3 regions of the Neptunomonas concharum genome follow, and region 2 is predicted to be linked to each of the others. Evidence: predicted binding sites of a transcription regulator. Region 2 holds the regulator's gene; each other region holds the start of a gene.
The links. Region 2 encodes sigma-54, which starts transcription at its own class of promoters, with help from an activator protein. Its sites were predicted from a motif close to TGGCACNNNNNTTGCTNT; they were not measured.

Region 1 (10,032 bases), 510 kb from region 2:
GTGTAGGCATAATCCCTGCGTGAGGCAGCTCAATTGTCATCACAGGTATCCCTTTAACAAACCACGCATAATTACCCAATGACCCAGGGTACGTTCCCAACTGACGAAGATATAAAGGCCCCAACTTACGGGGCGGCTTTAGGCTATTACCGTCGAAGTCTAAAATGCCATGGGGAGCATGGACAGAGATAATAACGTCTGGTCGATATTCGTCAATTAGCTGATGAATCATTCGAGTTTCCGGCTCACTTAACGGCTCATGTCCAGGATAGTAGCGAGCCCGCTTTTTAGCACGTTCTCGCCAATGCGCTAAAGGCTCGGGGAAGTTGGGTGCAGGTATAAAATTACGGTTTAAATCCACTTTATTTTTATTCACTCGTGAAGAGCGCTTCTGTAACAAGCCATCAGGGTTTGCCAATGGAATAAAGTGCCAATCAAAAATACCACTATGGTGCTTATGCAACATACCCAACCATTTGAATGTCACACTGACACTAGAGTATTCATCCCCATGAATCCCCCCGATAAATAAGATTCTCGGTGCATCCTCAGAGGTAGCAGCATAGTGCTTTTCTAAGATGGGAAGACCATCTGATGAATAGAATCGAGGCTGATTGAATAATATATCATTACATTCAGCTATAGTGACACTCGAAAGTTTGCTGCCGATTTTTCCACAAATAAGCTGTACGTTAGTAATATCAGGACTGCTTTCGGATGCTGCCCATACGCCGCAGGTAGACGAGATCAGCAAAGTCATAAACAAAAAAAAGAAACGCATATCTGACAACCCAGCCATTACACCAAAAAACAACATAAAATTATGAGCACAAAAAACCGGCTATAAAAGCCGGTTTAGATGGTAGCTATTAACACTTAACGCGTGTTAGTTAGCATCTTGCGAATATCTCTATTCAAAGGCAATCGGAAGTCATGAGATGATAAAACCCGGCTGTCCACAACACTGACCAGACGAGCATTTACGTATACATAATCACCGCCTACAGCATAAGTCCCTACTAGTACTGCATGGGCATCATGGGCAGCACCTACGTTCATCAGCTCACGAGACAACATAAACTCACCAATACGTGGCTGCATAAATAGGCTGTTTCTCAGTCTGACTTCAATTACCTCATAGCCCTTGCCAACTAAATCACCAGCAATGCTGTCACCTACCAGCCGGCCAAACGTCGAAGAACGCTGCAGGTCATCAATATTAACGAAGCTGGTAGCAAGAATTGCTTTATCTTTCGGTATTTCGTCGGCAGTGTTCTTGATCAAAGAGGAACCCACAGAATTAACCACTGCTACCAAATTAACCTTCGCATCCGCAACGCGTACATTTTTGTCAGATGCGCAGCCAACAAGAAACATTGCTGCTAATAAGGCGACCACTTTGGTCCATGTAATATGCGCCATAATCCTCTCCTTAATGATCAGTCACACGGATGGTCCGTACCGACTTGGCTGGCGCAACATAGTGGTCTTTATCGCCAGGATTGATGTAATAGATATTAGTTGATGAATGCTGCAACATGCCATCTTTGGTGACTTGCGTCGTGATAGCAATCTCATGGCTAGTCTCAGGCGACCAGTTACCAATCAGGAAGTCACCCGCTGCCGCCATCGGAATCAGGCCCAACGCAGGTTCCTTCCAATGGTTAATTGGGATAGACGCAACCGCAATGCCAGCCGCCAATGCCGTTAGCGCCCCTTCTGGAGGTCGAATCATGCCACGATCTTTATGCTCGATCAGGTTAACATCATAACTGACTTCCACTGTAGCCTTCGGAGATACCATCACCGCAGCACCCTTAGAAACCAACTCACTGGTCAGCAGCTGTTTAAAGGTTTCGTTGAAAATCGCTTCTTCCGTACCGGCATTAACATATACGGATTGTCCATTGAGCTTCTGGAAAATACCATTCGCTTCGTTTGCCGCCAACACACGCCAATGATGTGCAGCCTGCATTTTCTGTTGCTCAGAAATGGGATACGTTGTTGCGATAGGGGCTTGCGATGTATGCGCATAGAAGCAGCCTGGCAACACCACCGCCATAGCACCCAGAATAGCTATTTTCCTTATCATCATTCTATCCTTCAATTAAAAGACCTGTCGTTTGGCCCTATATTATTCGATTTATTCGCCAAGGTACACGCCGACATTCATTAAGTACAGCCTGAGTAGCCTAACTGGCGCCAAGCTTCGTAAACAACCACAGCGCACGCATTCGAGAGATTCAGACTGCGGCTCTGAGGGCCCATCGGCAACTTCACACGCTGCTCCGGCGGCAAATCTTCCCGCACTTGTAAGGGTAAGCCTCGGGTTTCAGGCCCAAAAAGCAACACATCCCCAGCGGAAAAAGCAACGTCTGAGTGAAATACCGTCCCTTTTGTGGTCAAAGCCCACACTTTACCCGGTTTTATCTCTTCCAAGCAATCCGATAGGTTGTTGTGTACACGTACCGATGAAAACTCGTGATAATCCAAGCCTGCTCTTCGAAGCTTTTTATCGTCTAACTCAAACCCTAAAGGCTCCACCAAGTGTAGCCTAAACCCAGTATTTGCACATAATCGAATAATATTACCAGTATTGGGCGGGATTTCTGGTTCATATAACACAACATGAAGCATAGTAAGCACTCTACTCTAATAACCTTTATGTTGAATTATACGCAACCTGCCCCACAAAGCACCGGCTAATCAGTCATCATCAACCTGTAAGTTCAGCTCTTTAATTTTTCGGGTAAGTGTGTTTCGCCCCCATCCCAAAAGCTCAGCCGCATCACGCCGGCGCCCGGCTGTATGCTTGAGCGCCGTCTCGATCATAATACGTTCAAATGCGGGTACGGCTGTATCGAGAATATGCTGACGTCCGGACGCTAACTGCTGATCAGCCCAATTTTTGAGCGCTTGCTCCCAATTGGAAGTAGTCACGCCAGCTTCACCTTGCTGCTCCACTAGCTCAGGAGGCATATCAGACACCAGAACTTCGCGTCCAGAGGCCATAACCGTTAACCAGCGACATATGTTCTCGAGTTGTCGAACATTACCCGGCCAAGCCAGATTACACATATAGTGCTCGGTTTCAGGGCGCAATACTTTAGGCTCAACACTCAGCTCTTCTGCAGAACGTGTCAGAAAGTAGCGTGCAAGCTTGGGGATATCTTCTCTTCGCTCGGCAAGCTTAGGGATATGAATACGGATGACATTGAGCCGATGGAAAAGGTCTTCCCGAAAACGCCCACTCTCAACCAAAGACTCAAGGTTTTGATGCGTCGCTGCGATAATACGCACATCAACCTTTACCGGTGTGTGCCCACCTACCCGGTAAAACTCGCCATCCGCTAACACTCTAAGCAAACGCGTTTGAGTTTCGGCTGGCATATCACCTATTTCATCAAGAAACAGCGTACCACCATCTGCTTGCTCAAACCGCCCACGACGCGCAGCGGCGGCACCGGTAAATGCACCTTTTTCATGGCCAAACAGTTCTGACTCAATCAGATCTTTAGGAATAGCAGCCATATTCAGTGGAATAAAGGACTGCTTAGCCCTGGGGCTATGTTTATGCAAAGCATGAGCTACTAACTCTTTACCCGTGCCCGACTCGCCATTGATCAGCACAGTAATATTGGAGTGGGACAATCGCCCTATTGCCCTAAACACTTCTTGCATAGCAGGGGCTTCACCGATAATTTCAGCGGTGTCCAATTCCGGGGCCAAAGGAGCGGCCTCCTTTCGCTGCTCATAAGCGTGCTCAACCGCTCTCTTTACGAGCGCAACCGCATCATCCACATCAAACGGCTTAGGTAGATATTCAAACGCCCCACCTTGATAGGAAGATACCGCACTATCCAGATCTGAGTGTGCCGTCATTATTATGATCGGGATGCCTGCATAATCGGCCTGAATTCGCTCCAATAGCTCCAACCCATCCATACCCGGCATACGAATATCACTGATGATGGCATCAGGCTGAGTTTTCGCTAGCTGACCAAGTACTTCGTTGGCACCTTCAAATGTCGTAATTGAAAAGCCCGATTGGCTCAAAGCTCTCTCCAGCACCCACCGGATCGACCGATCATCATCCACTATCCACACATTACCGGACATCGTCATGCTTTTGCTCCAAAGGAATAAAGAGAGAGAAACGGGTCATACCTGGTTCACTAGCGCACTCGATAAGCCCGTGATGTTGATTAATAATGGATTGCGCTATAGATAAACCTAGCCCTGTTCCTTCTGCTCGCCCACTGATCATTGGATAAAAAACCATCTGTTTCATCCCTTCTGGAATTCCAGGGCCATTATCAATAATCTCCAAGCAACAAACTAAGCGATGCCTTTCAGCTCCTAGCGTCACTTGACGCTTTGCGCGAGTGCGAAGCAGTATTTCAGGTGAATCAGACATATTCTCCCGCAGAGCCTGCATGGCATTGCGCACAATGTTCAGCACCGCTTGTATTAACTGCTCAGAATCTCCCATAAACTCAGGAATACTCGGATCGTAGTCCCTCTTTAACTCAATTTCTCCTGCCGACTCAGCTGAAACTAATGAACAAACCCGTTCAAGTACAGCATGGATATTGACATTCGTCATATTAGGTAGCTGTCGCGGGCCCAACAATCTATCCACTAAATTCCGTAAGCGATCAGCTTCTTCGATAATGATTTGGGTGTACTCATGAAGTGAGACATCAGCCAACTCACGCTCCAACAGTTGCGCTGCACCACGAATTCCACCTAAGGGGTTTTTAATCTCATGTGCCATACCGCGAACTAAATTACGTGTCGTAGCATGATGTGATAACAGCTCCTCCTCCCGCTCAATCCTTAACAAACGGTCCCTTGCCTGAATTTCGATCAGCAAAGTACTACTTCTATCCCACGGGATAGGATTAACACTGTAATCAACTGTTAGCTCATCCCCGCTCATTGAGATCAATTTAGCCTCGCGGCGGGTATAGGAGTGCCCTGAATAAACAGACGCTTTTAGTACTTCTATCTCCGAAGCATCCTGAGTTAACCACTGCTCCACCCCAACACTACTCAGGCGCTTCGATGTGGCCGCCAAGAGCATCTCAGCAGCCGGGTTCATGTACTCAATACATAACTGATCATCGAGTAAGATGACACTGGTAGAGAGGTTCTCAAGTATCTGTTTATGTGTTTGTTTTCTAAGCATCCGCGCACCATCCATTACATAGCTTAAAGCAGCAAAAATTGAGCCAACTTCCCAAACTAGGGCAACACACCAATATTCGCGTCAAATCGATACTTCCCCATGTTTATCCCTAAACCCTGCAACGAAGTGAAGAACTTATTGCACCATTATAGTGCACAACAGAAAAACACGTGCATCGTAATGTCGCCTGTAATAAATACAGGCAAAAAAAAAACCTCCCGAAGGAGGCTTTTTATTAACTAAGCAACTGACTTATACAGAGTAGTACAGGTCATACTCAAGCGGGTGAGTTGTCTGGTTGATCTTATCTGCTTCTTCTTGTTTCAGAGCAATATAAGCATCGATCATGTCATCAGTGAACACGCCGCCTTTTGTCAAGAACTCACGGTCAGAATCCAGAGCTGCCAATGCTTCTTCCAAAGATCCAGCAACTTGTGGAATCTCAGCTGCTTCTTCAGCAGGCAAGTCGTATAGATCTTTATCTGCAGCATCGCCTGGGTGGATCTTATTCTGGATACCGTCCAGACCCGCCATCATCAATGCAGCAAAGCACAGGTACGGGTTAGCGATTGGATCAGGGAAGCGCGTCTCAATACGACGTGCTTTAGGGTTAGTAACGTATGGAATACGAATAGAAGCAGAACGGTTACGAGCAGAGTATGCCAGCATAACAGGTGCTTCAAAGTGAGGAACCAAACGCTTGTAAGAGTTAGTACCTGGGTTGGTGATAGCATTCAACGCTTTAGCGTGCTTGATGATACCGCCAATGTAATACAGAGCCATTTCGCTCATACCTGCATAAGCATCACCAGCAAACAGGTTTACACCATCTTTAGACAAAGATTGGTGAACGTGCATACCAGAACCGTTGTCGCCTACGATTGGCTTAGGCATGAATGTCGCTGTTTTGCCGTAAGCATGTGCAACGTTGTGTACGCAGTATTTTAAAACCTGAACTTCGTCAGCTTTTTTAACTAGCGTGTTAGCACCTGCACCGATTTCACACTGACCAGCGGTTGCTACTTCATGGTGATGAACTTCAACATCTAAGCCCATTGCTGTCATGGCGTTACACATGTTGCCACGCAGGTCATGTAGAGAATCGACAGGAGGAACTGGGAAGTAACCGCCCTTCACACGTGGACGGTGACCTGTATTACCGCCTTCAAACTTGCTGTTAGAAGACCATGCAGCTTCTTCAGAAGAAACGGTGTAACCACAACCACTCATATCAGAATGGAAGTGTACTTCATCAAATACGAAGAACTCAGGCTCGGGACCGAACATTGCCGTGTCAGCAATACCTGTAGACTTCAAATACTCTTCTGCACGACGCGCAACAGAACGTGGATCACGCTCGTAGCCCTGTCCTGTTGCAGGCTCAACGATGTCACAGCGAACGATAACCGTTGACTCTTCAGAGAAAGGATCCAATACAGATGCACTGTCATCTGGCAGCAAAATCATGTCAGACTCATTGATGCCCTTCCAACCAGCAATAGAAGAACCATCAAACATTTTACCTTCTTCAAAGAAGTCGTCGCCCATCTGATGAACAGGGATGGTAACGTGCTGTTCTTTACCTTTGGTGTCAGTGAATCGCATATCAACCCACTTAACATCATTTTCTTCAATTAACTTCAGAGTCTTCTCTGACATTTGGCTCTCTCCACAATTAGACGTTGCCAGACGCGTTTTAATCCGGTCTTGAAAATATCGGCCGAAGCCGGTTGATTCTTCTAAAGCAACTAGCGTGCCAATATACAAACGCTTGATTTTAGGTCGCTAGCGCATCATTTTGATCACTCTTCGTGCACCAAAAAAGAGCATAACACAGCAAGTTGCACCATTATGGAACAAAAACACCGCTCCATAGCTCACTGCGCTGCCCGATTAGCATCATACTCCAAGCCACAATAAATGGCTTGTGTAAAAAAGACGTATAAACCTAATTATTAATTAAGATCAACAGCAACAATTGAGTGTATAATGCGCGCTTTATGAAACTCCTTTAAGGTACTTCCACGTGATTGAGAAGCTGAGAAATATCGCCATTATTGCCCACGTTGACCATGGTAAAACCACACTGGTTGACAAATTGCTGCAGCAATCAGGCACTCTGGGGCGTCGAGATGAAGGCGCTGAGCGCATTATGGACTCCAACGATCAGGAGAAAGAGCGCGGCATCACCATTCTGGCGAAAAACACAGCCATTGAGTGGAATGGCTACCACATCAACATCGTAGACACACCAGGCCACGCCGACTTTGGTGGTGAAGTAGAGCGTGTTTTATCGATGGTTGACTGTGTTTGCTTGCTGGTTGATGCGGTTGATGGCCCTATGCCACAAACTCGCTTTGTAACCCAGAAAGCTTTCGACCAAGGCTTACGCCCGATTGTTGTAGTTAACAAGGTCGACCGTCCAGGCGCTAATCCAGACGGTGCTGTTGATAAAGTATTCGACCTGTTTGATTCACTAGGTGCTACAGATGAACAGCTCGACTTTCCAATCATTTATGCTTCTGCCTTGAATGGTATTGCAGGTACCGAACACGACAACCTTGCGGACGATATGACACCGCTGTTCGAAGCGATTATCGAACACGTTAGCCCTCCACAAGTGGATATGGAAGGTCCATTTCAGATGCAGATCTCTGCACTGGATTACAACAGCTATGTAGGCGTTATCGGTGTTGGCCGAGTAAAACGCGGTGTCGCCAAGTTAAACAACCCTGTAAAAATCATCGATCGCGAAGGTAAAGTCCGTAGCGGTAAGATTCAAAAAATCATGGGCTATCTTGGCTTGGAGCGTGTTGATGTTACCGAAGCACGTGCTGGTGATATTGTTTGTGTAACCGGTATCGATGAACTCAACATCTCTGATACCTTATGTGATCCAGAACAAGTAGAAGCTTTGCCAGCTTTGAGTGTTGACGAGCCTACCGTTTCGATGACATTCCAAGTAAACGATTCACCCTTTGCAGGTCAAGACGGCAAATTCGTAACCAGCCGTAATATCAAAGACCGCTTAGACCGTGAGCTAATCCACAACGTAGCATTACGTGTTGAACAAGGCGACTCTCCTGAGAAGTTCCGTGTTTCAGGCCGTGGCGAACTTCACTTATCGGTATTGATTGAATCCATGCGCCGTGAAGGGTTCGAGCTGGGTGTATCGCGTCCTGAAGTTATTCAAAAAGTGGTTGATGGCGAAATTCAAGAGCCTTACGAAATGGTGATGATTGATGTTGAAGAACAACATCAAGGCAGCATCATTGAAGAGTTGGGTAAGCGCAAAGGTGATATGACAAACATGGAAGTGGATGGTACGGGTCGTATTCGTCTATCTTTCTTGATTCCTTCACGTGGCTTGATCGGCTTCCGTAGCCAATTCCTGACGATGACATCCGGCACCGGCATCATGACGTCAATCTTTGATCACTACGGTCCTGTTAAAGAAGGTGAAGTCGTCTTCCGTAATAACGGTGTGCTGATTTCCATGGTAACCGGTAAAGCACTGGGCTACTCCTTATGGAACCTGCAGGAACGTGGCCGTCTATGCATCGTGCCAAACGTTGAAGTTTATGAAGGCATGATTCTGGGTATCCACAGCCGTAGTAACGACTTGGCCGTTAATCCAATCAAGGGTAAGCAGCTAACCAACGTACGTGCATCAGGTACTGATGAAAACATCCAGCTAACGCCAGCGATTCGTTTCACACTGGAACAGGCATTGGATTTCATTGAAGATGATGAATTGGTAGAAGTAACGCCTAATCACATCCGCTTGCGCAAAAAATTCTTAACCGAAAACGAGCGCAAACGCTTCGCTCGTAGCGGTAAGTAATCGCAAACAATCCTAAAAGGCGACTTCGGTCGCCTTTTTCATGCCTTAGATTTCCTTCATCTCTTCGGAGACTTATACTAGAGCAAGGCGAAGCCTCAACAAGGACAGATCATGCGTACTCTCTATCCCGATATCCACCCTTATAAAGAACACCACATTAACGTCAGTGATCAGCATACGCTTTATGTAGAAGAAAGCGGTAATGCCGAGGGGATACCGGTGCTTTTCGTTCATGGCGGCCCCGGTGGCGGAACCAGTAGCGCACACCGCTGCTTTTTTAATCCGGAAAAGTATCGCATTATTTTATTCGATCAACGCGGCTGCGGACGATCAATCCCTCATGCCGATCTCGCCCATAACACCACAGAACATTTAATAGCGGATATGGAAACGATTCGCACTCAGCTCGGCGTGGATGAGTGGCTTCTATTTGGTGGATCTTGGGGATCAACCTTGAGTTTACTCTATGCGCAACAGCACCCTTCTCGGGTTTGCGGCTTAATTCTTCGAGGGATCTTTCTTTGTCGCCAGCAGGATATTCGCTGGTTCTATCAACAGGGAGCCAGCGCAATCTTCCCTGATTACTGGCAAGCCTTTACCCAGCCGATCCCTGCCGCTGAGCGGGGCGATTTAGTCCATGCCTACCATAAGCGGCTTACCTCAGCGAATGAATTAGAGCGTATGTCTGCAGCCAAAGCCTGGTCTACTTGGGAAGGACGCTGCTCGACTTTGGTACCCAATAACCACTTGGTTGATCATTATGCTGACCCGCATACCGCATTGTCGATAGCGCGTATAGAGGCCCATTACTTTGTTAACCACGGCTTCATACATGAAAACCAGATTCTCGATAATGCGCACAAAATAACCCATATCAACACCACCATTATCCATGGCCGTTACGATATGGTATGTCCTATTGAGCAAGCGTACACGTTGCATAAAGCACTACCAGAAGCGGAGCTGCATATCGTAAGAGAAGCGGGCCATTCGGCTT
Region 2 (10,032 bases):
GATCAGTTAGTGTGGAAAGGGACGCCGTTAGGTCAGTGGAGCGCTACGATAGAGACTTTAGACAAAGGAGCTATGTCGCTAAAGAATCTACAAGGTAGTTTATTGGATTTTCAGTTCAAAGGTAGCGCTGGTTGGGAAATACGCCAGCAACAGCCAGTTAGTTTCTTTGAGGGAACGTTGGAAGGCAAGGATTTTGGGCAATTACTGTCAACCTTTGGGTATAGCAATGTATTGGAGTCGCAACAGAGTTTCTTTGAGAGCAAGCTTTTTTGGACAGGCTATCCTTGGCATTTTCAAGCGTCGAGTTTAAATGGCCCTTTCACAATGTTATTAAAAAAAGGGCGTTTGGTTGAGACAGGGGAAACCAGTAATATTTTACGTATTTTTGGCATTCTCAATCTTAATACCCTAGCACGCCGCTTAAGCTTGAATTTTTCAGACTTGGTTGAAAAGGGTGTTGCTTTCGATCGATTAAGTGCGGACTACGTGCTTACCAATGGGGTTGCACAAAGTCAAAAGCCACTGGAGCTTTCAGGGCCATCTGCCAATGTTGAACTCTCAGGAAGTCTAGATATCGCAAATCAGACTTTGGATAGTCGAATGGAAGTGGTGCTTCCTGTCACAGGAAATCTACCCATTGCAGCTGTATTGTTGGGTGCACCACAGATAGCCGGTGCTGTTTTTCTCATAGATAAGCTCATGGGGGATAAGCTGGAGAAAGTATCTACCTTGAGTTATGAGCTTTCAGGTCCATGGGGAGAGCCCTCTATTAAATCGTTGGTAAATAAACCTGATGAACAGCAGAGTGATTTGCAGCCAGGGGGAGCACAATGAGTAAAGTAGCGGCGATCCAGATGGTTTCTGGAGCGACAGTCATCTCTAACTTAAAGCAGGCAGAGCGATTGCTCCGTGAAGCGGCAGCTCAGGGCGCAAACTTGTTGCTATTGCCTGAAAACTTTGCCTTATTTAATAGTCAAAATTTATACGAGCTTGCTAAGGATGAAGAAAAAACGGGTAGCGTTTTTCATTGGCTTAGCGAGTTAGCTCGAGAGCTAGCGGTTTGGATATTTGCAGGTTCCTTCCCGGTATTAACCTCGACACCGCAGTCGACGCGGGTACGTTCTTCACTCGTGGTGTTTTCGGATAAGGGTGAGCAAGTTGCTCGCTATGATAAACGCCACCTTTTCGATGTGGATGTATCCGATGGGCAGGGTAGCTATCGTGAGTCCCATTTTGTAGAGCCTGGTGATCACTTAGTAGTTGTGGATACGCCGCTGGGTGGCGTTGGTTTAAGCATCTGTTATGACTTGCGTTTCCCCCATCATTTCTGGGCGTTGAGAGAGCGAGGCGCGGATATCATTGTTGTCCCCTCTGCGTTTACGCGGGTTACCGGTGAGGCGCATTGGGAGGTGTTGCTACGAGCTCGGGCGATAGAAACGCAGTGCTATATTATAGGTGCTAATCAAGGTGGACGTCACGATGAAGCGAGAGAAACGTCCGGGCAGTCTATGATTGTCGATCCATGGGGGGGTGTTGCCAGCCGCTTGACGAGAGGGGAAGGGGTCGCTGTTGCCGAGATCGATCAGGAACTGTTAAGGTGTATCAGGCAGAAGATGCCTGTGCTTCAGCACAGGCGATCCGTCTAACGAGTCTCTTCAAGCTCCCGCAAATATTTAAATAATTTGCGGGTGGCTGCCGGTGGTTTATTTTGACTCTGCTCTTTCTGAGCGTTTCGTACTAACTGTCTTAGGTGTTGCATATCAGTCTGTGGGTATTCCGTTAAAATAACATCCAACATCCCTTTCTCATTATTAATGAGCCGGTCCCGCCACTTTTCCAACTTATGAAAAACCTGATTATGCGCCTGGGTTGTGACATCAAAGCGGTCAATGGCCGCTTGTATCTCTTCGCCATCTTCATTGCGCATGAGTTTACCGATATATTGCATATGTCGGCGGATAGCGCTGCGTGAAGTCAGACGCTTTGCCTCGATGACCGCATCACGAAGGGTATCGCTAATGTCTATTTTTTCAAGTTGATCGGGTTTTAGCTCGACCAGTCTTACGCCAATATCTTGCAATGCCTCGACGTCTCGTTTCTTCTGCGAGCGGCTGACCCAGTTTTCATCGTCATATTCAAGGTTGTCGAAATTATCTTCATTCATGCTGTTATCCGTAGAAGTAGGTTGCCAGACCCAGGAAGGCAAAAAAACCTACCACATCTGTAATCGTTGTTAGCAGGACGCTGCCAGCTAATGCGGGGTCTATACCCCAATTCTTTAAAATCAATGGTAGTAGTGTCCCGGACAGCGCACCGGCAATCAGGTTGATGATAATGGCTAAACCAATGACTAATCCGATGGTCGTGTCTTCGAACCAAAAAATGGACACACCTGCCACCACCAGTGCCCATAATAAGCCATTTAAGCCGCCTACCAACAACTCTCGATTCAGTAACCAGCCAGCATTGGAGCGCTCTACATGACCTAGTGCCTGGCCGCGAATGACCAATGTCAGAGTCTGGCTACCTGCGATCCCACCCATGGACGCGACAATGGGCATCAGTACCGCTAAAGCGACCACTTTATCTATGGTGTCTTGAAAAATACCAATCACAGCCGAGGCGGTCAGGGCTGTAATCAGATTGATACCCAACCAAACAGCACGACGGCGTGTGGTCTTCATTAAAGGGGCAAAAGTATCCTCATCTTCATCCAAGCCCGCCATGCTCATTAATGAGTGGTCAGCGTCTTCACGAATAACGTCAACCACGTCATCAATGGTGATACGGCCGAGAAGTCGCCCTTCAGTATTGACCACCGGTGCTGAAACTAAGTCATGCTTTTCAAACAGTTTAGCAACTTCGTCATCCGGCATGTCGGCAGGAATTGGGTCAATATCGGTATTCATTATCTCCCTAACCGTAATATTAGGGTCTGAAACCAATAGCTTTGTGAGTGGCAGGATGCCGATATAGGACTCTTTCTTTCGACTCACAACGAATAAGCTGTCAGTCATCTCAGGGATTTCATTATGCCTGCGTATATAACGTAATACGGTTTCTACGGTGATGTCTGGGCGGATCGTCACCGTATCGGTGTTCATCAAGCCACCAGCGGTATCTTCCGGATAGCCCAGAATCTCTTCTAAGCGTTCCCGGTTTTGCTGGTCCATGATTTGTAGCAGCTCTTTGGTTACCCGTTCTGGGAGCTGCTGTAATATGTCTGCGACATCATCTGTATCAAGGCTCTCAGTAACCGCTAAAACACGGTCTGTATCCATGGTGCTGAGAATGTCTGCCTGGATATCATCAGGCAAATACTGGAGTACTTTACCTTCATTCTCTTCTTTAATGAGATTCCAGAGAATTTGACGTTCTTTGGGTGGAGATTTCTCTAGCAGGTGTGCCACTTCCACCGGACGAAGCGAAGTGTTCAACGTGAAGCGTACCTGCTGAAGCGCGCCGCTTTCTAAAGCACGGTTAAGCTTGTCTAGTGCTGTGGTTTCTTCACGGGTTGTCATGATATCCCTTGCTGATGCCCAAAGAGGGGTCAATGTTGCTAAAAATTGCGGATTAGTATAGCGGAATGCGTTAATAGCTTCAGTGGTAGGGCGTTAAAAATTATTCGTCTTCGTCGAAGCGGTTATTAATGATCGTCTCTATGGCCTGCATCGCTTCTGTTTGGTCTTCACCATCAGTTTTGATGGTAAGTTCTGTCCCTTTGCTAGCGGCAAGCATCATAACTGACATAATACTCTTACCATCGACTTCGCGGCCATCTTTTTCGAGACGGATGTCAGCTGAAAAGCGGCTGGTTGTGCCAATTAACTTGGCTGCTGCTCTGGCATGCAACCCCAGTTTATTAATAATCGTTATCTTCTTTTCAAGCATTGCTATATCCGCTTCTTGGTCTTAGCTCAATGTAACTCTCTATGACGTACATTGACATTATCCATATGTTCTTTGAAATAACTAGCTAGTTGCTCTGAAACATAAACAGAGCGGTGATGACCACCTGTGCATCCTATACCGACCGTCATATAACTACGGTTATTCTTGATAAAGTGAGGTAACCACTTTTCAATGTAGTGTTGGATGTCATGGATCATCTCGGTGACTTCAGGTGCAGCACTGAGAAATGTTTGGACAGGTTGGTCTAGCCCTGTGTACTGTCTTAATTCAGTCACCCAGTAAGGGTTTGGCAGAACCCGCATATCAAATACAATGTCTGCATCCAATGGGACGCCATGTTTAAAACCAAACGACTCAAATTGCAGAGAGAGTGATTGCTCCGCACGGTCCGCAACGCGTAGCTTAATGGCGTCTCTCAGTTCATAGATAGATAAACGGGTAGTATCTATCCTGATATTAGCAAGGTCCGTAATAGGTTCTAGTAACTTCCTTTCATATTCTATCGCATCAGGAAGATTACTGACTCTTTCTGCCATGGGGTGTCTGCGCCGCGTGGAACTATAACGTTGCAGCAGTGTTTCGTATGAGGCGTCTAGGTAGACAAGCTCTACGGAAATTTCTGGATATTGGCGAAAATATGTCCACATCTGCGGCACCTTTTCCAGATTGCTGGACAGGTTGCGTGCATCAATGCAGACCGCAATTTTATTGAGCTGCGCATCATCATTTAGCATGTGAGTGACTAAATCGGGCATCAGCATGGCAGGTAAGTTGTCGATACAATAATATCCGACATCTTCCAGTGCCTGAAGGGCTGTACTTTTACCTGAACCTGAGCGGCCACTGATAATGATGAGTTTCATTGTTACTCTGCTGTTTAGTTAAAAACTTCTGAAGCCACTTGCAACAGATGAGTATTGGAGTCAGCTTTTCTTAGTTGTTCTCTAATCGCTTCTTGACTAAAGGACTCAGCGAGTTTCCCTAAAATATTTAGATGTTCTTCACAGGCTTCTTCAGGAACAAGCAAAAAGAAGAGTAGGTCTACGGGGCGATTGTCTATCGCATCAAAATCAATGGGTTCAGATAAATGGATCAGCGCACCGATCGCTTCGGTAATACCGGCAAGGCGGCAATGTGGGATCGCCACACCTTCGCCAATGCCGGTGCTGCCCAGCCTTTCTCTGCTTATCAATCCACTAAATAAATCTTCTGCGACAATACTGCCGTTTGATTCTGCAATGATGTTACTTACAAACTCCAGAATGCGCTTTTTACTGCCGCCTTCAATATGTTGAAGCGTTCGTTCGGGTGATAGCAAAGATATAATGGACATGTGTGCTATAAATCTAATGGTTATTTGTGACTTTTCAGTTTTTCTTTGTGCTTGATGATCTGGCGATCGAGTTTGTCAGTGAGACCGTCGATAGCAGCATACATATCTTCGTGTTCACTGGTGGCAAATACTTCCCCACCTGCAATATGCATATCGGCTTCAGCTTTTTGACGTAATTTATCTACACTTAGTGTCACTTGAACGTTTGTGATGTTATCAAAGTGGCGTTCCAGCTTTTCAAATTTAGTGTGTACGTATTCAGATAAAGCTTCTGTCAGTTCTACATGGTGGCCAGTGATATTGATTTGCATATTAAGTCTCCTTTTGACACGACAGGTATGTCGTAGTGTGTTCATTAAATCAGACGCTTTCTCTCATTTGAAGGCGCAATTCCCATTGCTTCCCGGTATTTGGCGATGGTTCGCCGTGCGACCTGTATACCTTCTTCATCTAATAGTTGGGCTATTTTATTATCACTTAAAGGTTTAGTTGGATTTTCAGCGGCTATCAGTTTTTTGATGACTGCGCGTATGGCTGTGGATGACGCAGCCCCTCCGTCACTTGTGCTAACGTGGCTGGAGAAGAAGTACTTAAGCTCAAAAATCCCTCTAGGTGTATGCATATATTTTTGAGTGGTTACACGAGATATCGTAGATTCATGCATCTCTACCGCCTCCGCGATGTCATGTAAAACCATGGGTTTCATCGCTTCTGGGCCGAAGTCTAGAAAGTCAGACTGTCTTTCAATGATTTGGCTTGAAACCTTCAACAAAGTTTCATTACGGCTTTGTAAACTTTTGATAAACCAGCGAGCTTCCTGCAGATGACTCTTGAGGTAGGTATTGTCTGCACTGTTGTCTGCTCGCCTGATGAGGTCTGCATAACGGGTGTTTATCTGTAAGTTAGGTGAGGCTTCCGAGTTAAGTCGTACAGTCCATACACCACGAATTTTCTCTACATATACATCTGGAATGACATACTCGGCTTTACTGTTCGATATAAAAGATCCTGGATGCGGATTTAACGATTGAATCAGCGTAATGATGGCTTGAAGTTGCGGCTCTTTTAGCCTCAGTTTACGCATCAACTGCTTATAGTCTCGGCTACCTAGCAGGTGTATATATTGGCGACAAAGCATCACTGATTGCTTCAAAAGGGGCGTGTCAGGAGGTAATTGCTGTAGCTGTATGCTCAGGCACTCACCTAAATCGCGTGCTGCAACACCTGGCGGATCAAATTGCTGAATGCGGTGCAGTACAGCCTCAAGCTCATCCAATTCAGCATCCTGAAAAAGTTCAGATTCTTCTTGGACGAAATGCTCAAGCAGCTCATCTAATGAAATACGTAGATAGCCTTCGGTATCGATACCGTCAATAATCGCCTCGGCGATCATCTGATCCGTAGGGCTCATTGGCGTAAGATTAAGCTGCCAGAGCAAGTGGTCCTGAAGGGTTTCTTCTGCACTATCATTGGACTCAAAGGGCAAGTCTTCATCCCTATGGGTTGTGCTGCCAGAATTGGTAGATGCTTGAAAGGTATCATCCCATGATGAGTCCGTAGCAAGCTCTTCTGGGATGCGATCATTCCACTGATCGTCAAAAGAGTCTTCTGTCTCTTGATACTCATCAAGTGAATCGTTTTGGCTGTTGCTAGGTTCCTCATAAGCGCTATCAGTATGCTCTTTCGAAGAGGTTGTTTCGGGCTCAGCTGATTGAGTGGCGTTATCCGCCTGTTCTGGCTGGCTTTGTTCATGAAGCTCATCCGCTTCTTCTGATGTCTCAAGCATAGGGTTGCTGTCGAGCGCTTCTTGGATCTCTTGCTGGAGATCAAGCGTCGATAATTGCAGTAAGCGAATAGCCTGCTGCAATTGAGGGGGCATTGTTAGGTGCTGACCCATTTTAAGTTGTAATGACTGCTTCATAAAATTACAACAATACTCCTAAGCGGTATCAATCTACTCAAAGTTTGAAGGTATCACCCAAATAGGCCGCTTTCACCTGATCGTTGGCGAGTATCTCTGCGGGAGTGCCTTGGGCTAAAATTACCCCTTCACTTACAATATAGGCTTTTTCACAAATATCGAGTGTTTCTCTAACATTATGGTCTGTGATTAATATGCCTATGCCTTTAGATTGTAGGTGCTTTATAGTCTGTTTGATATCATTTACTGAGATTGGATCTACGCCCGCAAAGGGTTCATCTAACAAAATGAAGGAGGGTTCAGAAGCTAGAGCTCGTGCGATTTCCACTCTTCGGCGCTCACCGCCGGATAAGCTCATACCTAGGCTTTCTCGCAAATGAGAGATATGGAATTCTTCAAGTAAGGTTTCGAGTTTCGTTTCCCTTTGGGAGGGCGTCAGCTCTTTTCGCATCTCTAGAATACCCATCAGGTTATCCTTGACGCTTAGCTTTCGAAAAATAGACGCTTCTTGTGGCAGGTAGCCAATCCCTTTCCTTGCACGAAGGTGCATAGGATCACGGGTTACGTCATCATCGCCAATGCGGATGGCTCCATCATTGGCTTGAATTAAGCCTACAATCATATAAAAACAGGTTGTTTTTCCAGCTCCATTTGGACCCAGCAACCCTACAATTTCCCCGCTATTTACTTCTAAGGAGACATCGCGAACAACCTGGCGTTTCTTATAGGCTTTGGCCAAGTGCAGAGCTTGAAGCAATTTACTCATAATTAGGGCTTAGCCTTAGGTTGAATAACCATCTGGACGCGCTGCCCGGTTTTACCTTCGCCGCTATAGGCATTTACGATGGCTTTGTCCATCTGATAAACAATTTTACTACCGGTAAACTGGTCGCTTTCTTGTTGGACTTTTGCATTGCCTGTGATCGTAATGGTCTGTTTGGCGATTAAATAATCAAGCTTTTCGCCAAAGGCATCCGTAATAGGCTTATCTTCAGCTGCTTGCTGTCGGAAATTAGCGGGGGAACCGTTTGCAATAATGCGGCTAACGCTGTCTTTTTCACGATAGAGATCAATACGGGCCGCTTTGATCTCCATTGAACCTTGTTTCATGAGTACATTGCCGGTGTAGGTTGTGGTGCCTGTTTTTTCATTGATCTGTGCTGCGTCAGCACTGATGTGAATCGGCTGATGCTTATCTGAAGGGAGTGCGTAAGCGAAGGAGGTTAATCCTAAGAAGTAAGCTCCTAGAATGCTCAGTAGAGTATGATATGAGCGTTTATTGGTCTGCATAAAAAGTACCTTTCACATCTGATAAAAGCTCAGATACACCTGTGTTGTAGTTGATAATCATACCCGTCGCTGTAGTAGTGTGTCCTTTTTGACGGATCTCGATAGGCGCATCTGTTTTTGCTATGCCTTCAAGGTGAAGCAGGGTTAATGATGACGTGGTTAGCTCAGTCGGCGCTTCATTGGTGGAATTATGCGTGACGACTACCGCTTCATCAAGCTGCAATGATTGAGTTGTGTCTGAACTAAAGCCTTTATTGCTTTGAAAGTTAATGCGGCTAGCACCTGGCCGATGTAACGCTATTTTGGGCGTAGTCAGAGCGGAGCCTTGCTTCTCAGGGAAGTGGTTTAATTCACTAGCGTTGAGCGTGCGTACTAGGTGTCCTGTGGCGCTAAACTCTCTAACGTTGACGTCCTTCATAAAATAGTCCACACCACTGGTTATTGGTGGCATGTCGGATGAGCCTTGGTCTGCGTCTGTTTGTAGAATCCAATACATGAACACAGGCACCAGTAACGCAATTGCGAGAAATAGCTGGGTTTGGTTACGGTTCAGAGGCAACATTATAAAAAGTCTTGGTAGGCTTTTTCGAGTAAGGCTTTCGCCTCAAGGATAGCTTCGCAGAATTCCCTTGCGGCGCCATATCCACCGGTTCTTTCCGTGCACCAATCAGCGTGTTCCCTTACAAAGGGGTGTGCATTTGGCACAGTGCACCCAAAAGCTACCGCTTTAATAGCAGAGAGGTCAGGTAAGTCGTCGCCAATATAAGCGGTGTCTTGCGCGCTGTGGCCGGTCATCGTCCATAGCTCCTCAAGTGCGGCTAACTTATCATCTCTCCCTTGACGTAAGTAGGAGATATTCAGCGCTTGTGCGCGAATTTCGACTTGTGGTGAGCGCCTGCCTGTAATGATAGCGGTTTCGATGCCGGCTTGGTGTAACATTTTCAGACCTAGGCCGTCTAACGTATTGAACATCTTGACTTCACGACCATCGGGTAAAAAGTGAAGGCTACCATCTGTCATAATGCCATCTACATCGAAGACTGCTAATTTAATCTTAGCGGCTTTCTCTTTAAGTGCTGGCGTCTCTATTCGTTTCATTAAATGACCCCTGCCTTCAGCATGTCGTGCATATTTAGTGCCCCAACAGGGCGGTTCTCTTGGTCGCAGACGATTAGCGCATTGATCTTTTTTGATTGCATTATTTGTAACGCTTCAGCCGCTAATAGTTCCCCTGAAACGGTCGTACAATGTTGAGTCATCACTTGATCAATACTTGTATTTTTTAGGTTGAGTTCTTGATCCAAGGTTCGACGAAGGTCACCGTCGGTAAATATACCAATGAGTTGCCCTTGTGTGTTCGTTACCGTGGTCATACCTAAGCGCTTGTCTGTTACTTCTAATAGACTTTCGTGGATAGGTGTGCCGGAAGATACACGAGGGACATCTTCGCCGCTGTGCATAATATCTTTGACTTTGAGAAGTAGCTTTCTCCCTAAGCTGCCACCTGGGTGTGAAAACGCGAAATCTTCTGCACTAAAGCCTCTGGCTTCTAAAAGTGCTATCGCTAACGCATCGC
Region 3 (10,032 bases), 1.2 Mb from region 2:
TACTTCGGTAACAGTGACCCCTTGAATGCCAATTTCAGATAAGGCTTCGCGCACATCATCCAGCTTAAAAGGTTTGATAACCGCACTCACAAGTTTCATAGACGTCTCCTTCTGTGCCGGCTGCAATACCGGCAGTCGAGCATACTCAGTAAATATGGCGCTCAGTATACCCCTATTTTCGAGGTTGCGCATTGTTGGAAAAACGCTCAAAGGGTGCCGAAGCACCCTTGAAGTTATGGATTGAGACTTAAGTTTAATTACTTTCCAGCAGATTTGAACTCTGGGTATGCCTCCATGCCACACTCAGCAATGTCAGCACCTTCGTACTCTTCCTCTTCGCTGATACGGATACCCATTACCGCTTTGAGTACTAGCCATACAACCAAGCTTGCACAGAATACCCAACCAAAGATAGAGACAATACCTAAAATCTGAGCACCAAAGGTGGCATCTGCGTTGTTCAAAGGCACCGCCAGAAGTCCCCAAATACCTACTACACCGTGAACTGAAATAGCACCGACTGGGTCATCAATGCGTAGCTTATCCAGTGTTAGGATAGAGAACACAACCAACACACCGCCAAGGGCTCCAATAAGGGTTGAGAATTGAGCCGTTGGTGAAAGAGGGTCTGCTGTTATTGCCACAAGGCCAGCCAATGCGCCGTTAAGTGCCATGGTCAAGTCAGCTTTCTTGAAGAGTAAGCGAGCTGTAATGAGAGCTGCGATGACACCACCTGCTGCTGCCGCGTTGGTATTAACAAACACCTGAGCTACGGCATTAGCTTCGCCCACATCAGACAGTTTGAGTTCCGAGCCGCCGTTGAAACCGAACCAGCCCATCCACAGGATGAAAGTACCCAGTGTCGCGAGCGGCAGGTTTGCACCAGGGATCGCATTGATCTGGCCATTTTTACCGTATTTACCTTTGCGGGCACCTAGCACCAGTACGCCTGCTAGTGCTGCTGCTGCGCCTGCCATGTGGACAATACCTGAACCAGCAAAGTCGGAGAAACCTGCTTCGCTTAAGAAGCCACCACCCCATGTCCAGTAGCCTTCTACTGGGTAGATGAAACCCGTCATGACAACAGCAAAAGCCAAGAATGCCCATAGCTTCATACGCTCAGCCACCGCACCGGATACGATAGACATAGCTGTAGCAACAAAGACTACCTGAAAGAAGAAATCAGAACGTGCGGAGTAATAAGGTGCGTCGTCCCCGCCTGATAATACGGCGTCTAAGGCGTTCTCATCACCAATCAGTGCCCCAAGGTTTGGCAGAATACCGCCTTCGTCAGAGCTGTACATGATGAAGTAACCACAAAGCAGGTACATGGTACAGGCGATTGCATATAATGCGACGTTCTTGGTCAGAATCTCTGTGGTATTTTTGGCACGTACAAGACCTGCCTCTAACATGGCAAAACCTGCTGCCATCCACATTACCAACGCGCCACAAATGAGAAAGTAGAACGTGTCTACTGCATATTTCAGCTGTGTTAAGTCACTCGCTGTTGATTTTAATAACTCTTCCATCTCGTCTGCCCTCCGTCAGGCTCGATCTTTTTAATCTATTTACAGTGCGTCATCGCCCGCTTCGCCAGTACGAATACGGATCACTTGCTCAAGCGACATGACAAAAATCTTTCCATCACCAATCTTTCCTGTTTGTGCTGCTTGGCTAATTGCATCAACTACTTGCTCAGCAATTTCATCAGACACGGCGGCATCAACGCGGACTTTCGGTAGAAAGTCGACGACATACTCAGCGCCTCGGTATAACTCGGTATGACCTTTTTGACGGCCAAAGCCTTTTACTTCAGTGACCGTGATGCCTTGTACGCCGATTTCTGAAAGCGCTTCACGTACATCATCTAATTTGAATGGCTTAATAATTGCCGATACTAGTTTCATGGGGCTTTTCCCTCTTGCTAAACTGTTTTTTCCACCGGCCGCTTACGGGCTTGGTGACTCGAAACGGTTGCTTGGGACTAAGCGAATCCTGTGCCTGAATTATGAAAAGTTATAATAAACATAGGGTTAAGGTTTTTTTTGGGCGTTTTTGCTCATAACTAGACGGCTGGTGATAAGAAAAGATGCACGCCTTTGGTGCGTGATCGTTTTTGGTGCGCTTGATAGGTGGGTTTATATAGCGAAAGCTGTTTGGATCGATAGAAGATGATGAACTCAGCGGTTATAGTGTGTTAAACCGCTCAAAATATCAGAGAATAAAGAATGAATGACAAGATACTAGAAGGCTTATCCGCACAGTTCACACAGGTGATGAATACACTCAATAATGGCGCAGAATTGCCTGGGCAGTCACAAGTGCGTGCGATGATGCAAAGCGCGCTAGGCAAAATGGATTTGGTTACACGAGATGAGTTTGATGCACAAAGTGCGGTATTGGCGCGGACTCGTACCCTAGTTGAGCAACTGGAAAAGCGTGTTGAGGCTTTAGAAGCGAAAGCCAGCACTGAGCAGTAATTTTAAAGGTGTTGTATCGTCGGAAGTAGAAGGGGCGAAAGGAATGAGGAATCACCTTGCGTGGCTGGATGTGAAGGGGCATTACGTCCATGCTACAGAAGAATATATCGGTTTGTTTGGCTCAGATGTGTGTATTAAAGGTACTGCATTGGCGGATCTGCACGCAGTTGCTGTGGCTGATGTGCTCACTACCCTGCTGAATGAGGCAGTAACGCAAGGCGTTGCAGAAACTTCGTTGCGCTTATTTGATGAACATACGTTATATAATGCACGCATTATTTATCCGCCTATGGCTGACCATGCTGTTTTGGCCGTTGAACGCTGCGCAGAACAGCCTCACCTTTACGCTCAATTCTTAACCGGTAATGCGACCGATCAGGTTCCGCGTTTCAAATCGGCACTTAATGCCTATATTCGATCAGCAGTAAAATCAGGAAGGCAGGTCGGCTTATTGAAAATCCATATCGAGCGCTTTAGCTGGATACAGGAAAATTTAGGCGAGACTAATCACGATATACTTGAAGAGATTGCTGTGCGTTTACTAGGCACTTTGAGAGAAGATGACACTCTTCTGCGGGCTGGTGATGATGAGTTTATTGTCCAGTTAGCACGCATCGAAAGTGAAGAGGCCGTGCTAGCTGTGGCGCATCGCTTAGTCGAGCAGTTGTCTTATGGTGTGCGCTACCAGCGGCGAGAAGTGCACTTGAGTGCCTCAGTAGGGGTCGCATTAGCGCCTTTACAGGCCAGTGATGCGGCGGAGTTATTAGGAGCAGCAGAGCAAGCGCTGAAAGCCCAGCTGCGTTCAGGTATATCTGGCGTTAGATTATATGACCCGATACGCCAGCGAAAAGCGCTGCATCTAAAAGACCTAGCCGAGCTAATAAAACCCGATGTGCAGAATTTAGATATGGGGTTTCGCCCTATCTATGGTGTGCATAGCCATCGAATTGAGGCCGCTCAGTTGATACCTTTAGTAAAAGGTGTCCCTTGTGTGGGCGAAGAAGAGTATCTACTCACCCAAATTTTAGACGGGGCAGCAGGGTGGCATACCTATTTAGGGTTGATATTTAATCAGCTTGAAGCCCCTTTACAGACGTTATCTCAGCAGAAAGGATTTGAGGGAGTGATTGTACGTATTCCTCCTGATGTGCTGGAGCTTCCGTCTTTCATGGAGTTCATGACAACAAGGCTGCACCTTTCCGAACTGGTCAGAAATTTGGTGCTGCTAGAGGTTGATGCTATCGAAACCCGAGACCATGAAGGGGTCTTGTTTGATTTAGAGGCTTTGGGGTTTAGGATTGTACTGAATGGGCTGAGTGATTACTTACCACCCTTGCAGCAATTAAAAGAGTTGGAGCCTCAACTGATCAAACTGGATCAGGGGTTGGTGCATGACATGTCGCTAGACCCTAAGCGACGTAAACTGCTAGAAAAGGTCGCTGATATGGCTTCAGATCTTGAAATTCCTTTGGCTGCAGATGGCGTTATGTCTGCGGGGCAGCGATTGCAATTAGCGCAACAGGGTGTGGACTTTATGCAAGGCGAGTACTTTGGTAATCTACTGAGCGTTGAGTTGCTCTATGAGCAGCTAATTATGGAAAATATCTAACCTAACTCATCGGTTTTCGTCCACGGAAGGATGCATGTCTCTCGCTATTGTTCATACCCGCGCTCAGTTGGGCGTATCGTCACCTGCTGTCACGGTCGAGGTTCACTTGTCGGCAGGTTTGCCTGCGTTAGCACTAGTTGGGCTGCCAGAAGCGGCGGTGCGTGAAAGTAAAGAACGTGTTCGTAGTGCCATTATTAACTCAGGTTTTGAGTTCCCCCAACGACGAATTACCATTAATTTAGCTCCTGCCGACTTGCCCAAAGAGGGTGGGCGATACGATCTAGCTATCGCTGTTGGCATTTTGGTGGCATCTGGACAGCTTCCCGCTGATATATTAGAGAAGACAGAACTCTTGGGTGAATTAGCCTTGTCGGGGGAGTTACGCCAAGTTACAGGTGTCTTGCCTGCAGCGGTGGCTTGTAAAAAACAAGGGCGTGCTTTCTGGATTCCAAAGGATAACCGTGAGGAAGCGGCATTAGTTCGAGGGCTGGATGTCAGAGCGGCAAGCCATTTTCTCGATATATGCGCGGCCCTGAGCGGGAAAATGCAACTGGAGCAAGTTGTTCCGACTCAGCCTATATCCAGCTCAGCTCCTAACCAATGGGATCTATCGGATGTTAAAGGTCAATTAAAAGCAAAACGCGCTTTAGAAATTGCAGCAGCAGGCGGTCATAATTTGGTATTGAGTGGCGTACCAGGTAGCGGTAAAAGTATGCTGGCGGCACGGTTGCCGGGATTGTTGCCTAAGCTGACGGAAGAGGAACGTCTTGATACGGCAGCAGTATACTCGGTAGCTGGTTTGCCGGTTGAGGCGATATGTCAGGGTGTTCGGCCTTTCAGGTCGCCCCATCACACAGCGTCGGCAGCAGCCCTAGTAGGAGGCGGTAGTCACCCGAAACCAGGTGAGATCTCTTTAGCTCATCAAGGCGTGCTCTTTTTAGATGAGTTACCAGAGTTTTCCAGAAAGGTTTTAGAGGTTTTGCGCGAACCTTTAGAAACGGGCGAAATATTGATCTCCCGAGCGGCACGGCAAACCCACTATCCCGCAAGGTTTCAATTAATAGGCGCGCTTAATCCGTGCCCTTGTGGGTATGCTGGCGATCCGAGTGGCCGGTGCCGTTGTACACCAGATCAAATCAGGCGCTATCAAGATAAGCTCTCAGGTCCTTTACTGGATCGCATCGATCTCTTCGTTAATGTGCAGGCCTTACCGCCGCAGACGTTGCTTAAACTAGATCAGTTACCTTCTGAAACAAGCGTAGTAGTAGCAGAGCGGGTATCGCTGGCACTGGACAGGCAACACCGCCGGCAAGGGTGCCGTAACAGTCTGCTCACAGCTAAAATGCTGGAGACCTACTGTGTTTTAAGTAGCGATGACAGAAATATATTAGCGGCTGCGGCTGAGCGCTTTGGTTTATCAGCCCGTGCTTGTCATCGGGTAATGAAAGTCGCCAGAACCTTGGCTGACCTTCGGGGAAGTGAGCAGGTTGAACGAGCAGACTTAACGGAGGCGTTAGGCTTTAGGGAGGGTCTTGCTGGCCCGTCGTCAGCATTTTCATAAAATCGGCTAGGGGTACAGGTTGGCTAAAAAAGAACCCCTGTACTTGATCACAGTCATTTTGGATCAAAAACTCCAGCTGTGCTTTGGTTTCTACTCCCTCGGCAATAACGCACATATTGAGATTATGGGCGAGGCTAATAACGGCGCGAATAATTTCGATATCATCTGCACTGTCGGGCAGCTTGGCTACAAAAGAACGATCTATTTTCAGCGCACTAATAGGAAGTTTTTGGAGCAAAGCAAAGGAGGAATAGCCTGTGCCAAAGTCATCTAACGAGAAGTCAAACCCTTGCTGGCAAAGTTGCTCAACGCTGTGTTGCACATGCTGGTCGTCGCTAAATAGAGAGGTTTCTGTTAGCTCAAACTCTAAGATGCGGGTATCAATGGATTCGGATGCAACAATACGCGCAATGGTATTGGCTAAGTAATCATTTTGGAACTGGCGAAATGACAGGTTAACGCCCAATTTTTCAAGATGGAAACCTTTACTTCGTATCTGCTTTAGATCGCGCCCTGCTTGTTGGATAACCCAAAAACCAATTGGCACAATTTGCCCGGTATGTTCGGCGATAGGAATAAAGTCGTTTGGCATCACTAAGCCATGTCGTGGGTGATGCCAGCGAATCAGGGCTTCTGCTCCTACGATCTTTCCGGTTTTCAGTGCAATGCGGGGTTGGTAGTAAAGTTCAAACTGCTCCTTCTTGAGTGCATTCCAGAGGTCAGCCTCAAGAGAGCTTTGACGCGGTGAGGTAATGTCCCGCTCAGGCTCAAAAATTGAAAAGCTGCAACCGTGCATACGCTTAGCTCGGCGTCTTGCGTGGCTGGCTTGGACCATTAAGGTGTCAGCATCCATACCATGATCCGGTGCGTAGGTTACGCCGATGCTCGTGCCAAGTATGTTTTCTTGCCCAAATAGATCAAAACTTTGATGCAAAAGTAGGACGAGCTTTTCAAGCACTTTCTGTGTTGCGCTGTGAATTAAATCTTGAGACGGTGTCTCTATTAAGAGTGCGAACTCATCCCCGCCAAGACGAAAAACCTCATACTTATGCGCACATGTTAGTAAACGGTTGCATAGCTCCCGAATGATCAAGTCGCCGGCACTGTGTCCCATGCGCTGGTTAAAGCCTTTCAAGTCATCGATGTCGATGGTGAGTAAGGCTAATCCATGCTGACGTTGCGTCACGCGGTGGAGCTTTTCTGTCATTGCGCTACCGAAACGCGATCGATTATTCACTTTAGTCAAAGCGTCTGAATCGCGTAAATAGGCGATTTCAGACTCTTTAATTTGCGCTTGAGTGAGTAAACGAAAACTTCTCGAAAGCGACTCCTGAGTCAGGTTATTCGTTGAAATATAATCAGCGAAGGAGGCTTTCAGCAATGTTTCGCCCAACTCACAGGGGATCTGTTCATGGATCGCAATGACGGGGATAAAAGGGAGATCAAAAAAAGGCTGGTAGGTATCTAAGCTGCTTAATATTTCATCAGCAGGGCAATGAACTAAAAACAGATTAGGGCTTCTATCCGAGATGTGTGCTAGCGCTTTAGACAGGCTGTTAACATAGTCGACAACCAGCTCCCCTGTAAAGTGGGGGGCTAACAGTGCTTGGGGATTGCCCTGCGGCGAATACACAAGAATCTTGATTGGCGTCGTGTTTGAGTATCTCATTGCAGACTACTACAGGTATATCCCTAGTAAAAAAGGGTACGGACCTAACCGCATTGATAGCTCAATTGTATATAATGAACCTATCGTCTTAACCCCAACTCTACCACGAAGCCTGAGTGGGTCAAACAAGTGTTTTAAATGATAAGCGCAGATGAAATGTGCTTTATTCATCCTGTACTTTAATTATCGGTAATAATTTGTCTTATGAGCCAACTCAATCCTCGGCAGCGTGAAGCGGTTCGTTATATCAGTGGTCCACTATTGGTTTTGGCCGGTGCTGGTTCAGGAAAAACCAGTGTGATAACTCGTAAGGTTGCCTATTTGGTTGAACAATGTGGCATAGAAGCGCGTCACATTGCTGCGGTCACCTTCACCAATAAAGCATCTCGTGAGATGAAAGAGCGTGTAGGACAGATTCTACAGGGGAAGTCGAAAGGGTTAACGGTTTCGACGTTTCATAATTTGGGTATGAGTATTATTCGTCGAGAGCATAAAAAACTTGGATTAAAGTCAGGTTTCTCGTTATTCGACGATCAAGACAGTAAAACGCTGATAAAAGACTTATTACTGCATCATGACGAAGACAGTGATCAAGTGGATTATGTGCGTAATATGATTTCAAATTGGAAAAACGAGATGGTTTCTCCGGAATCAGCACAAGCCCGTGCGGTTGGTCCTCAAGAAATCTTGGCGTCGCGAGCCTATGAAGCTTATAACCGTAATTTGCGCGCCTACAATGCTGTGGATTTTGACGATCTAATTTTGGTGCCGGTGCAGTTATTTGAAGAGCATCCTGATGTGCTTGAACGATGGCAAAATCGCATCCGCTATCTGCTCGTGGACGAGTATCAGGATACCAACCTAAGCCAGTATCGCTTGGTCAGGCAAATCGTAGGCCACCGAGGAGCCTTGACAGTCGTAGGTGATGACGATCAGTCTATTTATGCTTGGCGCGGAGCGCGGCCGGAGAACTTAGAACAGCTACAGGTTGATTTCCCAAGTTTGAAAGTGGTTAAACTAGAGCAAAATTACCGCTCTACTAGCCGTATTCTAAAAGCTGCGAACACTTTAATTGCCAACAATCCTCATACGTTCGAAAAAACTCTCTGGAGTGAAATGGGGTTTGGTGATCCCATTAGGGTTATCCACACCCGTAACGAAGATGCTGAATGTGAGAGAATAGCAACGGAGATACTCGATAATCACTTACGCAAACACACGCCCTTTAAAGATTTCGCAATCCTCTATCGAGGTAATTTTCAGGCACGCCTGTTGGAGGTGAAGCTACAAGCCTACCAAGTACCCTATAAATTATCGGGAGGTACATCGTTCTTCGCGCGTGCTGAAATAAAAGATTTAATGGGTTATCTCAAGGTGTTGGTTAATCGAGATGATGACAACGCTTTCTTGCGTATCATTAACCTTCCCCGTAGGGAAATTGGCCCATCAACTTTGCAAAAGCTAGGGGAGTACGCATCAGAGCGAGATGTTAGTTTATTTGATGCTTGTGAAGAGGTGGGGCTGGAACAACATCTTTCTGCCAGCGCTGTAGAAAAGTTAAGGCGCTTCACCCGTTGGTTACATGATAAATACCGACAATGTTACGAGGGCGATCCTATAGCGGCAATCAAAGATCTGATCTATGACATCGACTATGAAGGCTGGCTCTACCAAAACGCGTCCAGTGACAATGTGGCTGAAAAGCGCCTGCAGAATGTTTGGTTTCTTGTGGATTCCCTTAAAAATACGCTTGAACGGCTTCAGGAAGATGATCCTGATGCAGGTATTGAAGAGGCGATTGCCCGTTTGATTCTTCTGGACTTAATGGACCGGCAGGAGGAGGAAGATGACTCCAATCGCGTGCAGCTTATGACCCTTCATGCTTCAAAAGGGTTGGAGTTTTCGCATGTGTTTCTGATGGGGATGGAAGAGGAACTGTTACCGCATCGCAATAGTATTGAAAACGGTGATATAGAAGAGGAACGCCGTTTAGCTTACGTAGGTGTGACTCGTGCGAAGCGAACCCTGACCATAACACTCGCTAGGCAGCGTAAGCAGTTCGGTGAGTTGCTTGATTGCACACCGAGTCGTTTTCTTGACGAGCTACCCCAAGAGGATTTGGAAGTGGAGGGAAATGGTGAGAAAAACCCAGAAGCAAATAAAGCGCGAGGCAGAGCTACCCTTAATAGCCTGCGTAATATGTTTGATGATTTATAATTACAGTATGCTGGGCCACGTGCTTAACGTTATAATCCCTCTGTAAATTTTGTCAGGCAAGGAAGCCAGCAGCTCGTATTTTTGCGTAAAGCTCTCTTGCTGCCTCATTTTTGACTTCAGGGAAGGAATGATGTCTAACTACACTTTGATTAAACCTCTACTTATTACTGCTTCTGCCTGCTTTTTCTTAACGGCTTGTGGGGGCTCGAACTCCTCCAATACTTCGACTCCGAGTACGATGCCTGAACCTAACGTACAGCCTCCTAATGTCGAGCCTTTACCTCAACCTGTTGAAGATAAGGTAGCGCCGGGTGGGCTTTACTTAGGCTACTATCAAGAGAGCTTCACCCTCAATCCAGAAGACCCTACACCAGGTATTGTTTATCTAAATATCCCTCAGGCTGACGGTTTGTTTAATGGCAGCATGTCATTTACCTACGTTGGTTGTCAGTCGGAAGGCATAGGCAATATAACAGGGACAAAAGTCAATACG

Region 1: the regulator sigma-54 is predicted to act here: its motif matches at 5,220-5,237, upstream of glnL (nitrogen regulation protein NR(II)).
Region 3: the regulator sigma-54 is predicted to act here: its motif matches at 1,989-2,006, upstream of glnK (P-II family nitrogen regulator).

What each region holds. Positions count from the first base shown of each region.
Region 1 is NZ_CP043869.1:3,135,706-3,145,737, forward strand. Features, by position in the region: gene F0U83_RS14890 (M14 family zinc carboxypeptidase) at 1-781, opposite strand, end outside; gene F0U83_RS14895 (FlgO family outer membrane protein) at 877-1,422, opposite strand; gene F0U83_RS14900 (hypothetical protein) at 1,433-2,092, opposite strand; gene trmL (tRNA (uridine(34)/cytosine(34)/5-carboxymethylaminomethyluridine(34)-2'-O)-methyltransferase TrmL) at 2,173-2,637, opposite strand; gene glnG (nitrogen regulation protein NR(I)) at 2,707-4,125, opposite strand; gene glnL (nitrogen regulation protein NR(II)) at 4,109-5,191, opposite strand; gene glnA (glutamate--ammonia ligase) at 5,444-6,850, opposite strand; gene typA (translational GTPase TypA) at 7,218-9,035, shown strand; gene pip (prolyl aminopeptidase) at 9,147-10,032, shown strand, end outside.
Region 2 is NZ_CP043869.1:2,624,203-2,634,234, reverse strand. Features, by position in the region: gene F0U83_RS12460 (YhdP family protein) at 1-834, shown strand, start outside; gene F0U83_RS12455 (carbon-nitrogen hydrolase family protein) at 831-1,646, shown strand; gene yjgA (ribosome biogenesis factor YjgA) at 1,643-2,164, opposite strand; gene mgtE (magnesium transporter) at 2,169-3,521, opposite strand; gene F0U83_RS12440 (HPr family phosphocarrier protein) at 3,622-3,891, opposite strand; gene rapZ (RNase adapter RapZ) at 3,918-4,775, opposite strand; gene ptsN (PTS IIA-like nitrogen regulatory protein PtsN) at 4,790-5,245, opposite strand; gene hpf (ribosome hibernation promoting factor) at 5,266-5,556, opposite strand; gene F0U83_RS12420 (RNA polymerase factor sigma-54) at 5,601-7,166, opposite strand; gene lptB (LPS export ABC transporter ATP-binding protein) at 7,204-7,932, opposite strand; gene lptA (lipopolysaccharide transport periplasmic protein LptA) at 7,935-8,456, opposite strand; gene lptC (LPS export ABC transporter periplasmic protein LptC) at 8,443-9,018, opposite strand; gene F0U83_RS12400 (KdsC family phosphatase) at 9,018-9,554, opposite strand; gene F0U83_RS12395 (KpsF/GutQ family sugar-phosphate isomerase) at 9,554-10,032, opposite strand, start outside.
Region 3 is NZ_CP043869.1:240,339-250,370, forward strand. Features, by position in the region: gene glnK (P-II family nitrogen regulator) at 1-99, opposite strand, end outside; gene F0U83_RS01150 (ammonium transporter) at 258-1,532, opposite strand; gene glnK (P-II family nitrogen regulator) at 1,572-1,910, opposite strand; gene F0U83_RS01160 (accessory factor UbiK family protein) at 2,232-2,483, shown strand; gene F0U83_RS01165 (EAL domain-containing protein) at 2,527-4,092, shown strand; gene F0U83_RS01170 (YifB family Mg chelatase-like AAA ATPase) at 4,127-5,653, shown strand; gene F0U83_RS01175 (putative bifunctional diguanylate cyclase/phosphodiesterase) at 5,613-7,322, opposite strand; gene rep (DNA helicase Rep) at 7,527-9,539, shown strand; gene F0U83_RS01185 (hypothetical protein) at 9,670-10,032, shown strand, end outside.